Regions from separate parts of the Bradyrhizobium sp. HKCCYLRH3097 genome, predicted to be linked through region 2. Evidence: riboswitches for the same ligand, from Rfam matches in the RefSeq annotation. Region 2 holds a riboswitch; the other holds the start of a gene.

Region 1 (6,531 bases), on a different contig from region 2:
GTTCGACGCGTTTCTCGCCATCGACAGGCCGCGCGCATTATAAGCCCGCCTTCGCGCGTCGCGCGATATTATCTCGCACGACGCCCTCCTCTTTCCGCCGCAATGCGCTAGATTTACAGGATGACCAGCACCATCCTGTTCGAAAGCCGCGACGTCACCGTGTCCGAGTTCCGCTGTGCAGCGGTCGCTGGCGAGCGTCCCTATGTCGAGCAGTATGCCGGCTACTCGCTGTCCTATGTGCGCAAGGGCAGCTTCGGCTGCCGGCACCGCGGCCGCTTCTTCGAACTGGTCACCGGCTCGCTGCTGGTGGGCCATCCCGGCGATGAGTTCATGTGCACGCACGATCACGTCTGCGGCGACGAATGCCTGTCATTCTTCTTCGATGATGCGCTCATCGACGAGATCGGCTGCGACAGGCAGGCCTGGCGGGCTGGCGCGATGCCGCCGCTGCCGGAGCTCATGGTCCTCGGAGAGCTCGCGCAGGCCGTCGCCGCGCGCGAGCAGGACCTCGGTCTGGACGAGGTTGGACAGATCATCGCCAGCCGCTTCGTCGCGACCGCCACGGGCCGGCAGGAACGGGCGGCGACGCCGAGCCTGCGCGATCGCCGGCGCGCGGTGGAGAGCGCATTGTGGATCGACGACAATGCGGAGCGCGACATCGACCTGGCGGCTGCGGCGCACGAAGCCGGCGTCAGCCCGTTCCATTTCCTGCGGCTGTTCGCGGCGACGATCGGCGTGACGCCGCATCAATATCTGATCCGCTCCCGCTTGCGGCGCGCCGCGCGGCGTCTCAGCGAGGAGGACACGCCGGTCACCACCATCGCCTATGATTCGGGCTTTGCCGATCTGTCGAATTTCACCCGCACCTTCGCGCGCGCTGCCGGCGTGTCGCCGGCGAAGTTTCGCAAGGCCTCGCGCGGCGAGCGCAAGATTCTCCAAGACCATCTGAGCCGCCATTGATTGGATGATCCCAGCGCGTGCGGCAGCCGCATGCGAAGCATGGAGATCATCGATGTACGATCATATCGGCCTCAAGGTCGGCAATCTCGACGCCAGCGTCCGCTTCTACACGTCGGCGCTGGCGCCGCTCGGCCACATCCTCTGCTCCAAGGACGAGGCGTCGGCGGGCATCGGCCCGAAGGGGGAGCCGGCGCTGTGGCTGTATCTCGACAAGGGCGCCAGCAAGGGCGCCGCCCATATCGCGTTCCGCGCCCAGGACCACGCGGCCGTCGCCAGATTCCACAGCGAGGGGCTGAAGGCCGGCGGCAGCGACAATGGCGGCGCCGGGCCGCGCGCGGACTACAGTCCGACCTACTACGCCGCCTTCCTGATCGATCCCGACGGCAACAACATCGAAGCCGTGTGTCCGTGAGGTCGGCGCCATGGCATCCATCCAGAAGGACATTCCGATCGCAGCCCCAGCGGGTGCAGTGTGGGACGCAGTGCGGGATTTCGGCGCTGTTCATACCAAGGTGGCGCCCGGCTTCGTCACCGGCACCACGCTCGACGGCGACGTCCGCATTGTCAGCTTCGCCAACGGCAGCGTGGTGCGCGAGCAGCTGGTCGATTGCAACGATCAACGCCGACGCCTCGTCTATGCCATCAAGAACGAACGCATCAGCCAGCACAGTGCGTCGTTTCAGATCATCCCGGAAGGCGAGGAGCGCTGCCGGGTGATCTGGACCACCGACGTGCTGCCGCACGAGATCGCACCCTATATCGATCAGCAGATGGAGCTCGGCGCGCGCGCGATGCAGGACACGTTGGGCAGGCTGCGCGGATAGCGGCTCAGCCGATACGCGCCGGCGGCGGCCCGCGCGAGTCAAGGCCGCGTCCGGCCGTCAGCACGGCCGGGCGCAGCTCCAGCGCTGCGGCCGGCTTCGGGCCCCAGCGGGTGAGCATGACGCTGGCAAGCGTCAGCACCCCGAGCAGGACCATCGAGGACGCCGCCAGCATGAAGAAGTCGCCCTCGGTCGCGGCACGGCTCAGCAGATAGCTGCCACCCGCAGCGATGAAGACGAGCCGCACCGTCTGCGCCAGCACCGGACCGAGCACCCTGGCGGCACCCTGCGAGGAGAAATACATCGAGATCGCCAGGCCGATGAAGGCATACATCGGCGCCGCGACCTGCAGATAGTGCCGGCCCGCGCTGCGCGCGCTCTCGTCCTGGGTGAAGATGTCGACCCACAATTGCGGGACGATCGCGATCAGCGTCGACAGCGCGCCCACCGACGCGAATGACACCAGTCCCGCCGTCCAGGCGATGCGGCGGGCGCGCGCGATTCTCTCCGCACCGATCGCCATGCCGACCATTGGCACCGAGGCCATGCCGACGGAGAATGCGACCGTGGTCATCATGAACTCGAGCCGCGCGCCGATGCCGTAGCCGGCCAGCACGGCGGTGCCGAACGACGCCAGCATATGCGTGAAGATCGCGATCGACAGCACGGATTGCAGCGGCGAGAAGCAGGCGACGGCGCCGACCTTGAGAATGTCGGCGAACATCGCGCCGCTGATCTTCAGGCCCCGCAGCTTCGGCCGCACGCGCGCGCGGCCGGAGAACAGGTACCAGCCCATCACCGAGATGCTGACGCAGAACGCCAGCAGCGCGCCGGCGGCGACGCCGCGCATGCCGAGCCCGAGGACCAGGCTGAGCGTGCCGCCCAATACGATCTGCAGCAGCGCCGAGCTGAGGATCATGAACGACGGCAGCTTCATGTTGCCGGTGCCGCGCAGGATGCCAGCCATCGAGTTCATCAGCCAGGGCAGGATCGCGCCGCCGAAGAAGATCTGCAGATAGGCCGTGGCATGGCTCAGCACCGCGCCGCGGCCGCCGAGCACCTCCAGCAAGGCAGGGCCGAACGCCAGCATGCCGATCATGAAGGTCGCGCCGAACAATAGCGCGATCAGCAGCGCGTGCGTGGCGAGCGTCGAGGCCCGCTCGGCGTCGCCGGCGCCGAGCGCGCGCGCGATCGCCGAGGCCACGCCGCCGCCCATCGCGCCGCCGGACATCGTCATGGTCAGGATCACCAGCGGAAACACCAGCGCCATCGCCGCCAGCGCCTCGATGCCGAGCCGGCCGATATAGGAGGTCTCGGCGATGACGACGCAGGTGCCGGCCGTGTTCGCGATGATGTTGGGCCAGGCCAGCGACAGCAGGGTGCGCAGGATGGGTCCGTCGACGAGCTTGTTCCGGATCGGCTTCTCGGGGGGCGGCAATGCACGCCCCTCGCCGACCGGATTGTCGGCCAGGCCGATCTCGGACATCTCAGCTCCCCGCTCGGCCGCGCAGGCCGCGGCCGTGTTATCGTTCGATTGCTCTCGCTTTCCTAGCACGGCGCTGGCGCGCGCCCTGTGCGGCAGGCGCATTGGGGGTGCGCGGCAGACGCAGCCGCGCTCAGAGACGGAAATGCTTGGAGAGCTTCAGGCCCTGGGCCTGGTAGTTGGAGCCGATGCGGCTGCCATACATCGCATTCGGCCGCGCCAGCATCTTCTCGTAGACGAGACGGCCGACGATCTGGCCGTGCTCGAGGATGAACGGCACCTCGCGCGAGCGCACCTCGAGCACCGCGCGCGAGCCCTGCCCGCCGGCGCCGGCATAGCCGAAGCCGGGATCGAAGAAGCCGGCATAGTGGACGCGGAATTCGCCGACCAGCGGATCGAACGGCACCATCTCCGCGGCGTAGTCCGGCGGCACCTGCACGGCCTCCTTGGAGGCCAGGATGTAGAACTCGCCGGGATCGAGAATGAGGCTGCCGTCGGTACGTGCCTTGATCGGCTCCCAGAACTCCTCGACCGGATAGCCGGCGCGGCGGTCGACGTCGACGACGCCGGTGTGGCGCTTGGCGCGATAGCCCACATATCCGTTCGCATTGCTGCCGGACAGGTCGACGGAAAGCGCGACGCCGCCGGTGAGATCGGCATCGTCGCGATCCACCAGTCGCTCGGCCTGGTGCAGCGCGATCAGTTCGTCCTCCGACAGGACCGCGTCGCGATAGCGGAAGCGAACCTGGGACAGGCGCGAGCCCTCGCGCAGCAGGACCGGGAACGTCTTCGGGCTGATCTCGGCATAGAGCGGGCCGTGATAGCCCGCGCCGATCATGTCGAAGCGTCGCGTGCCGTCGGCGATCACGCGGGTGAACACGTCGAGCCGCCCGGTCGAGCTTTTCGGATTGGCGGCCGCGACGATGTCCTTGGGCAGCGCCAGGCTCTCCAACAGCGGCACGATGTAGACGCAGTTGGTCTCCAGCACCGCGCCGTCGGCAAGTGCGAATTCGTGCAGCTTGAGCTCGTCGATGCGCTCGGCGACCGTCGCGCCCGGCCCGGGCAGGAAGCTCGCACGCACGCGATAGGCGACGTCGCCGAGCCGCAGATCGAGGCTCGCCGGCTGGATCTGGCTCTCGACGAAATCATATTCGGGGATGATCAGGCCAGCCTCCGTCATCGCCACGATCATGCGATCGGGGAGGATGCCGTGGGCGTCGGGGCTGAGCGAAAACGGCAAGACCTGATCCTTTGCAGGCGCCGGAACGGCGGCTTATGGAGCCAATATAGGGTCTTTTGACCGGTTATCCGATGGCTGGCTTGACGGAAAGGCCGGTTGCGACTATGAGCACGACTTATCCCGTGGTGATTTGAGCCGGCCGGCTTGCAGCCACGTAAAATAAGTCGCTAAACAGGCCGGGGACGAATGTGATCCCGGCCTTGAGGTTTTGTCCCAGGCCGGTTTTTTTGTGCCCATCGCCCGAGGCGGTGGCCACGATGGAGGTCACATGTCGAAGTCCCCCGCGAAGGCGCCGGCGTCGTTCGCCCACTATCGTCCCGAAACGAGGCTGGTGCATTCCGGCACCTTGCGCTCCGAATTCGGCGAGACCGCCGAGGCGCTCTATCTCACCCAAGGGTTCGTCTACGCCACCGCCGAGGAATGCGAGGCGCGCTTCAAGGGCGAGGATCCCGGCTTCATCTATTCGCGCTTCTCCAATCCCACCACGGCGATGTTCGAGCGCCGCATGATCGAGCTCGAGGGCGCCGAGGCCTGCCGCTCGGCCGCAACCGGCATGGCCGCGGTCACCACGGCAATCCTGGCTCCCCTCCGTGCCGGCGACCACGTCGTCGCGGCCAAGGCGCTGTTCGGCTCGTGCCGCTACGTGGTCGAGGATCTCTTGCCGCGCTACGGCATCGAGTCGACCCTGGTCGATGGGCTCGACCTCGACCAATGGCAGAAGGCGGTCAGACCCAACACCAAGTCGTTCTTCCTGGAGAGCCCGACCAATCCGACGCTCGACGTGATGGACATCCCCGCCATCGCCGAGATCGCGCACGCCCATGGCGCGCGGCTGATCGTCGACAACGTGTTCGCCACCCCGATCTGGCAGAGCCCGCTCGCGCTCGGCGCTGACGTCGTGGTGTATTCCGCGACCAAGCACATCGACGGCCAAGGTCGCTGTCTCGGCGGTGTGATCCTGTCGTCGGAGGCGTTCATCGCCGAGCACATCCACAATTTCATGCGCCAGACCGGCCCGTCGATCTCGCCGTTCAACGCCTGGGTCCTGCTCAAGGGCCTGGAGACCCTGGCGGTGCGCGTGCGCGCGCAGACCGAGACGGCGGCGAAGGTGGCCGACTTCCTCGCCGCGCATCGGAAGATCTCGCGGCTGATCTATCCGGGCCGCGAGGACCATCCGCAGGCGGCAACCGTCCGCAAGCAGATGCGCGCCGGCTCGACCCTGGTCGGCTTCGAGGTCAAGGGCGGCAAGGCGGCTGCGTTCCGTACGCTCAACGGCCTGAAGCTCGCGCGCATCTCCAACAATCTCGGCGACGCCAAGACGCTGGTCACGCACCCGGCGACGACGACGCATCAGCGGCTGACGCCGGAGGCGCGCGCCGAGCTCGGCATCAGCGAGGGCTTCATCCGCTTCTCCGCCGGGCTCGAGCATGCCGACGATCTGATCGAGGATCTGGACGCCGCCCTGCGGGCGGCGTAGCGAATGGCGAATAGGGAGTAGCGAGTAGTGGATCTCTTCCCTATTCGCTACTCGCCATTCCCTACTCGCTTCTGATCACATCGGCCGATAGGTCGGCACCTCGGCCGGTGCGTTGATGCCGAGCTTGACCTGGCCGACCGAGCGGATGATGTCGTCGCCGAGCAACTGGGCGAAGCAGGCATAGCCCCAATCGCTCATGTGCAGGCCGTCCGAGATCACGAACTCGTTGATCGGGATCGCCTGGCGCTCGTGCCAGTCGCGCATCACCTCGAAGCGCGGGAAGATGCCGGCGTGATGCAGCTCGGCAATACGCCCGAGCAGCTTGTTCATGCGGCTGGCGTTCTCCGAGCGCTCGTTGACGCGCGGCGAATATTGCAGGTCGACCAGCACGACATCGGAGGCCGCCGCCTGGATCTTGGCGACGCCATCCTCGACCAGCCTGGCGGTCTCGGCCGGATCGAGATCGCGCAGCACGGCATTGGTGCCGACCTGCCAGATCACGAGATCCGGACGCCGGTCGATCACCGACGTCTCCAGTCGCTTCATCATC
Region 2 (6,531 bases):
TGGCGTCGACATCGGTGCGATACTCCGTCTCCGCGGCAACCACGTTCCTGGCGCCGCAGGCCATGGTCGCGATCGGATAGACCAGGAAGCCGTGCGCGGTGGAGATCGCCTCGTCGCCTTGGCCGAGAAAGGTGTGTGCCAGCAGATTGAGGATCTCGTCGGAGCCGGCGCCGCAGACGATGCGGTCGGGATCGAGGCCGTAGGTGCGGCCGATCGCCTCGCGCAGCACCCGGGAAGTCCCTTCCGGATAATCTTCCAGATGCGTGGCCGCGCTCTTGAACGCCTCGATCGCCCTCGGCGAGGGACCAAACGGGGTCTCATTGGCCGACAGCTTGAAAACCTTGCGGCCAGGCTCCGGCTTGGGACTCTTGCCCGGCGTGTAGGGCGCGATGTCGAGGATGCCGGGGTTCGGCACGGGGCGGTTCATCATCAACTCCGGAAAATCATCACTGGCGCGAGGCGTCTCAGCTCGGAACCGTATAGCGTTTCGCATGGCCGCCGACGAGGGCCGTCGAGCGGACCGAGGCGCCCGCCGCGATCAGGGCAGCCTTGATCTTGTCGAGGTTCGACGGCGCCTCGATCGACACCAGCAGCGCGGCGCCGTCGAAGGCGGTATCGGGCACTGCGACCACGTCGGCCAGCGGCGACAGCGCGCGCGACACCTGCGCATTCCAGCCGGAGACGCGGATGCTCCAGGTCTCGACCTCCAGCACGAGCGCGTCGTCGGCGACCCGCGACACCGCGAACACCGGCAGCGCCGCCGGATGGTCGGCACGCTCGATGAACGGCATCCGGGCGATGATCTTCGGCGCGCCCACGGGCTCGAGCGTGATCCACCACGGCGTATGCCCCGATGTCGTCGACACCAGCGCAAGATCGCCCTTCGAGCGCGCCACGGCTTCGACGGCGGCCTGGGCGCTGAAATGGGCGACATAAGGCACCACGAAGCCGAAATGGAACCTGGCGGAATCGCGCATCGCGGATTCGCCGACCGACACGTCGGCGTGAACCGAGAACGGCGCCTGCACGTAAGTGAACGTCGAGACGATCACGCGCCAGATGCCCTCGACGGTGTCGAGCGGCAGGATGCCGCGATGGCGCTGCACCAGGCGCCGCATCATGTCGGCCTCTCGCGCCGGCCGGAATGCCGAGCCGACCTCCTGGGTCTTCTTGACCTTGATCAGCCGGTCGATGATGTCGGCCCTGTTCATCAGGAGCTGATGGACCTGCTCGTCGATCGCGTCGATCTCCTTGCGCAAATCGGCAAGCGAAGGCGGGGCAGGCGGTGGGTTGGACATGGGCTGGTCACTCTTCGCAGGCCACCGGTTAACGTGCGGCCGACTGGAACGGATGTCGTTCTCTCCGATGCGGGAGACGCGCGCAACAGCAAGTTTACCTTGTGCCGCCTAGGCTTGGCTGGTTTGCAGCCGTGGGGCGCCCGATCGGCGGTCAACCCCAGCTTGCCTTGACGCGGAGCGCCCGCGGGACTAGTTTCTGCCTGTTCCGTGGTCATTTGAGCCGGCCGGCTTGCAGCCACGTTAAAAAACTCGCTAAACAGGCCGGGGACGTTATCGATCCCGGCCGAACCCCAGTTCAGGCCGGGTTTTTCATGGCCTGATGTGTCACGTGGTTCGGGAGCCCTTGCCGGATGGCCGGGGTGAGAGACATGACAGGCCTGACGCCGAAACCCACCTCCGCGCTGCGCACGATTGCGCCCGAAGAGCGCTCGCACGAGGTCGATCATCCGAGCTCGCTGGTCGCGCAGTTCGGCGCCGACAAGCCGCTCAGGCTCGATTGCGGCGTCGACCTGTCGCCGTTCCAGATCGCCTACCAGACCTATGGCGAGCTCAACGCCGACAGATCGAACGCGGTCCTGGTCTGTCACGCCCTGACCGGCGACCAGCACGTCGCCAACCGCCATCCCGTCACTGGCAAGCCCGGCTGGTGGGAGACGCTGGTCGGCCCCGGCCGCCCGCTCGACCCGAGCCGTTATTTCATCATCTGCTCGAACGTGATCGGCGGCTGCATGGGCTCGACCGGCCCGGCCTCGCTGAATCCCGCCACCGGCAAGGTCTGGGGCCTCGATTTCCCGATCATCACCATCCCCGACATGGTGCGCGCGCAGGCGATGCTGATCGATCATCTCGGCATCGACACGTTGTTCGCCGTGGTCGGCGGCTCGATGGGCGGCATGCAGGCGCTGCAATGGACGGTGGCCTATCCCACCCGCGTGTTCGCGAATCTCGCGATCGCCTGCGCCACCCGGCACTCGGCGCAGAACATCGCCTTCCACGAGCTCGGCCGCCAGGCCGTGATGGCCGATCCCGACTGGGACCACGGCCGCTACGGCGACAAGGGCACTCATCCGCATCGCGGCCTCGCGGTGGCACGGATGGCCGCGCATATCACTTATCTGTCGGATGCCGCCCTGCATCGCAAGTTCGGCCGCCGCATGCAGGACCGCGAACTGCCGACGTTCTCGTTCGACGCCGATTTCCAGGTCGAGAGCTATCTGCGCTATCAGGGCTCGTCCTTCGTCGAGCGCTTCGACGCCAACTCCTATCTCTATCTGACGCGGGCGATGGACTATTTCGACATCGCCGCCGATCATGACGGCGTGCTGGCGGCGGCGTTCCGCGGCATCCAGACCCGCTTCTGCGTGGTGTCCTTCACCAGCGACTGGCTGTTTCCGACCGCGGAATCGCGGGCGCTGGTGCATGCGCTCAATGCCTCCAGCGCGCGGGTGTCGTTCGCGGAGATCGAGACCGACAAGGGGCACGACGCGTTCCTGCTCGACGTCCCCGAGTTCTTCGAGATCGCCAGCGCCTTTCTCGATTCCGCCGGCAAGGCGCGCGGCCTCAACGCCGCGAACGGAGGCTGAGCCATGAGCATGCAGGGCGTGTTGCCGCTGAACGGCTTTTCCGGCGGCGAGGTGCTGGCCTATCGGCCGGATCATCTGCTGGTCGCCGGCATGGTCGAGCGCGACTCCAAGGTGCTCGACATCGGCTGCGGCGACGGCGATCTCCTGCAACTGCTGGAGAGCCGCGGCATCGACGGCCGCGGCATCGAGCTGTCGCGCGAGGGCGTCAATCATTGCGTCGCCAAGGGGCTCGCGGTGGTGCAGGGCGACGCCGACACCGATCTCGTCGACTATCCCGACGATGCGTTCGACTATGTGATCCTGTCGCAGACCTTGCAGGCGACGCGGCAGCCCAAGGTCGTGCTGGAGAATCTGCTGCGCATCGGCCGTCGCGCCATCGTCACCTTTCCGAATTTCGGCTTCTGGCGGCTGCGCCTGCAACTGCTCGTCGGCGGCCACATGCCGCGAACCGACAATCTGCCCTTCACCTGGTACGACACGCCGAACATCCATTTCTGCACCATCAAGGACTTCGTGCAGCTCTGCGATGAGATCGGCGTCAAGATGGAGCGCGCCGTCGCGCTTGATAGTTACGGCCGTCCCTTGCGCGTCGCGATGCCCTGGTGGTTCTGGAACATGTTCGGCGAGCAGGGCGTGTTCCTGCTGAGCCGGGCGGAGAAGGGGCGGTAGAGCGCGCTCGCTGCTGCAGCGGGGCGCGGTCTAAGTTGATGGCTCGCTCTCTCCACGTCATGGCCGGGACAAGCCCGGCCATGACGAGCTTGGGGTTGGCGGTTTTTACTTTTCAAAGAGCCGAGAGCGGTTGATACAAAGTGCTGCGTTCCCGCGGTGCGTCTACACCCGAGCTTTGCATTAGTCCTGCCTCCGATAACGAAGAGGCGCAGGGAAGGCCGGATGCTGGCCGCACCCATGGCCCGCCTGCGGAAAAAATGCAGGCGGCAGGAACCACAGGTACGAGCCGGAACACCCGGCCTTCCCTGCGCGATGGTTGAACGGCTGCTTCGCGTTCTCCCCGGTGCGCCGGGCTTTCTGGCCACCGTCGTCCGAGTGATGCAGAACACCACAACAAACTTGGCATCAGCGTCGGGATGCCAGGACCGCGCGACTTGACCGTGCGCATCGGAATTGTTCGTCCGCGCGAGGCAAGCCCCACGCGCAATCCGACACGCCCATCGAATCCCACACTCAGCGTTCGTGACGACCGCGATACGCCCCTCTTGCTGCGAGGCGGGACGCGCGGAAATCTGCGCCTGATTTGCCCGACGGCGCAAGTGCCAAACGTGCGACGAACTAACACGACGGGCAATTCGCGCATGACGCTCATGCGCAAACTGCCCGTCGTGCAACGACGCCGCTTCGTCGCTGTGGCTGGGCCGGCAATCTACAGCAAGCCGACCTTGTGCATGATGTCGCGGATCTGCGCCGGACTGGGATCACCGACCGCCGGGCTGGACCACTCGCCGGTGGTCGTTGCCGGGCCCCGGGCAACCGAACCGGATCCGTTGAGCTTGCCATTCGGCGCCTGCGGCGCCAGCGTCGGAGACATCGCGCCGTTCGGCGCGCCGCGCGCCAGTCCCAACAGGCGACGGAGCACGTCGAGCGAGGGATCGGCCGCGGGCGCGGAGGCCACGCTCGCCTCCAGGCCGAGGGCGCGCATCGCATTCGGCAGCCCGGCTCCTGCACGATTGGGATCGCCGAATTGCAGCGGCGTCGATGTCTCCTTCAGGATCTGGAACAGCCGCTCGACACGCCGCGCGTCGCGCGTCGCGAACTGGCCCTTGAAGTCGGGATGATGCGCCAGCACGAGCGCGGCGAGACCGGTGACGTGCGGCGTCGCCATCGAGGTGCCGTCCCAGGCGCCGAAGCCATCCGCCGGCAGCGAGGACACGATGCCGACGCCCGGCGCGCAGACGTCGATCTCCGGCCCGAAGCAACTGAACTTGGCCGGAAAATATCCGTCGGTGCTGCGGAAGCCATCCAGCGCCTGCTGGGCGTGGAAGCTGTCCTCGGGAAACTCGCCCCATTTGCCCATCGCGGCGACCGACAGGCAATGCGGCGTCGAGCCGGGAAACTGGACCGGCCCCGACGAATTTCCCGCGGCGACGATACAGGCGAGGCCCATCTGCTTGGCCCGCAGAATCCGCTCCTCGATGATCTGCGACGGCTCGCCGCCGCCCAGGCTCATGTTGGCGACGTCGATGCCGTTCTCCATGCAGTAGTCGAGCGCCGAGACGAGATCGCTGAACCGGCCCCCCGGGAAGATCCGGCAGACATGGATTTCGGCCGCCGGAGCGAAGCCGCGAATGCCTCCGCCGCTGCCGACAGGCCCGCCGGCGATGATCCCGGCGCAATGCGAGCCGTGGCCAATCGTATCGATGGTCCAGCTCGCGGGATCATTGCCGACGATGCTCTTGCCGATCGTGACGCCGTGCAGATTGCGATGGGTTGGTGCTGCGCCGGAATCGATCACCGCGATCTTCACGCCTGCGCCATTGTAGGCGAGGGGAACGCGGTCGAGGCCCATCGCGCGCTGGCCCCATCCCAGCAATTGCTGCCCGGGAAAGCCGCGCAGGTAGGCGCCCAGCGTCTTCGCGGCGATGCGGTTCACGCTGTCGGGGGTCAGTTGCGGACGATCGAGCCAGAAGGTCCAGTAATCGACCCGCGGCTTGATCAGGATCGAGCGGATGGTGTCGGGCGTCTCGCCCTGAATCTTGAGCGTGACGTGGCCGCTGGCGTCGGTGACGCCCTGAACCGGCCATACGCTGCCGAACACGTACACTTCCACCTCCGGCAGCGGGCCGCTCTCGCCGACCACTTCGATCGTCGTCGAGAACCCGTCGGCCAAGGGAATGAGAACGCCGGGATTGGGAAGCTGATGCGGCGCCGGCACCTGCGGGACGGTCGGATCGAGCATGTAGGTGAGCGGCGCATCGCGCTCGACCGCGAGCCGTGCGCCGGCCTGGGCCTTCAGCAATTCGGCCTTGTCGGGCGCCATGCGGGCCAGCACCATCGGGCCGAGCGGGGCCTGTCCCGGGTCGGCGCTCTGGAAGCCGAGCAGGCGCGGCGGCTGGATGGTCTTCACCACGTCGATGTCCGGAGTGTTTGTCAGTTGCTGGACGATGAAGTCGGCGCTGAAGGTCGCAAGCCCCGTCTGCTGGCGCGGGGCCAGGATGTACTGCGCCCGTCGCTGCGAGATCGTTGCGACGGGTTGGTCCGCTGCCGGCGGCGCCGTGCCGCCGTCGCTGCGGCTGGTCCCTTGTGCGGCTGGGGCTGATGCGGCGGTCACCCGTGCTGCGGCCTGCGGTGCGGCAGCGGCCTCGGCTGACGGCTGCGCCGCTCGGGGTTGTGCTCCGGTGCCGTTGACGGCCGTGCCGGCCGCATCCTTCGGATCCGAGATTTCAGGTTTGCTTCGTGCGGCCATTTGCGGGCTCCTTCATCCTCGCTCGTGACATCGTCGGGGGGCGCGGCTGAAGTCAGTCGGCGCCAAAGGGTTTCAGCGGAGCATTCGGCTCCACCACGATCGTGCTGAAAGTCGATCGGAGGCGGTCGGCCTGGCTCTTCGTCATCGACAGGATGACGACGTCGGGCGCGACCTGACCGACGCGTTTCACGCCGGGCTCGCGGCTCAAATGATCAGCAAGCTGGCCGGACTT

Evidence for each region. A riboswitch is a leader RNA that binds a small molecule or an ion and turns the genes downstream of it on or off. The one in region 2 is predicted to bind S-adenosylmethionine.
Region 1: another riboswitch for S-adenosylmethionine. It lies ahead of ACQR0U_RS12545 (O-succinylhomoserine sulfhydrylase); the one in region 2 lies ahead of metX (homoserine O-acetyltransferase MetX).

Annotation. Positions count from the first base shown of each region.
Region 1 is NZ_JBNPTX010000004.1:223,422-229,952, reverse strand. Features, by position in the region: gene ACQR0U_RS12575 (methylated-DNA--[protein]-cysteine S-methyltransferase) at 1-43, shown strand, start outside; gene ACQR0U_RS12570 (helix-turn-helix domain-containing protein) at 121-960, shown strand; gene ACQR0U_RS12565 (VOC family protein) at 1,013-1,372, shown strand; gene ACQR0U_RS12560 (SRPBCC family protein) at 1,383-1,784, shown strand; gene ACQR0U_RS12555 (MATE family efflux transporter) at 1,789-3,267, opposite strand; gene ACQR0U_RS12550 (2'-deoxycytidine 5'-triphosphate deaminase) at 3,398-4,504, opposite strand; SAM riboswitch at 4,617-4,696, shown strand; gene ACQR0U_RS12545 (O-succinylhomoserine sulfhydrylase) at 4,773-5,981, shown strand; gene ACQR0U_RS12540 (GDSL-type esterase/lipase family protein) at 6,057-6,531, opposite strand, start outside.
Region 2 is NZ_JBNPTX010000020.1:817-7,347, reverse strand. Features, by position in the region: gene hisC (histidinol-phosphate transaminase) at 1-427, opposite strand, end outside; gene ACQR0U_RS31485 (chorismate mutase) at 465-1,298, opposite strand; SAM riboswitch at 1,496-1,575, shown strand; gene metX (homoserine O-acetyltransferase MetX) at 1,667-2,881, shown strand; gene metW (methionine biosynthesis protein MetW) at 2,885-3,550, shown strand; gene ACQR0U_RS31470 (S8 family serine peptidase) at 4,260-6,299, opposite strand; gene ACQR0U_RS31465 (hypothetical protein) at 6,352-6,531, opposite strand, start outside.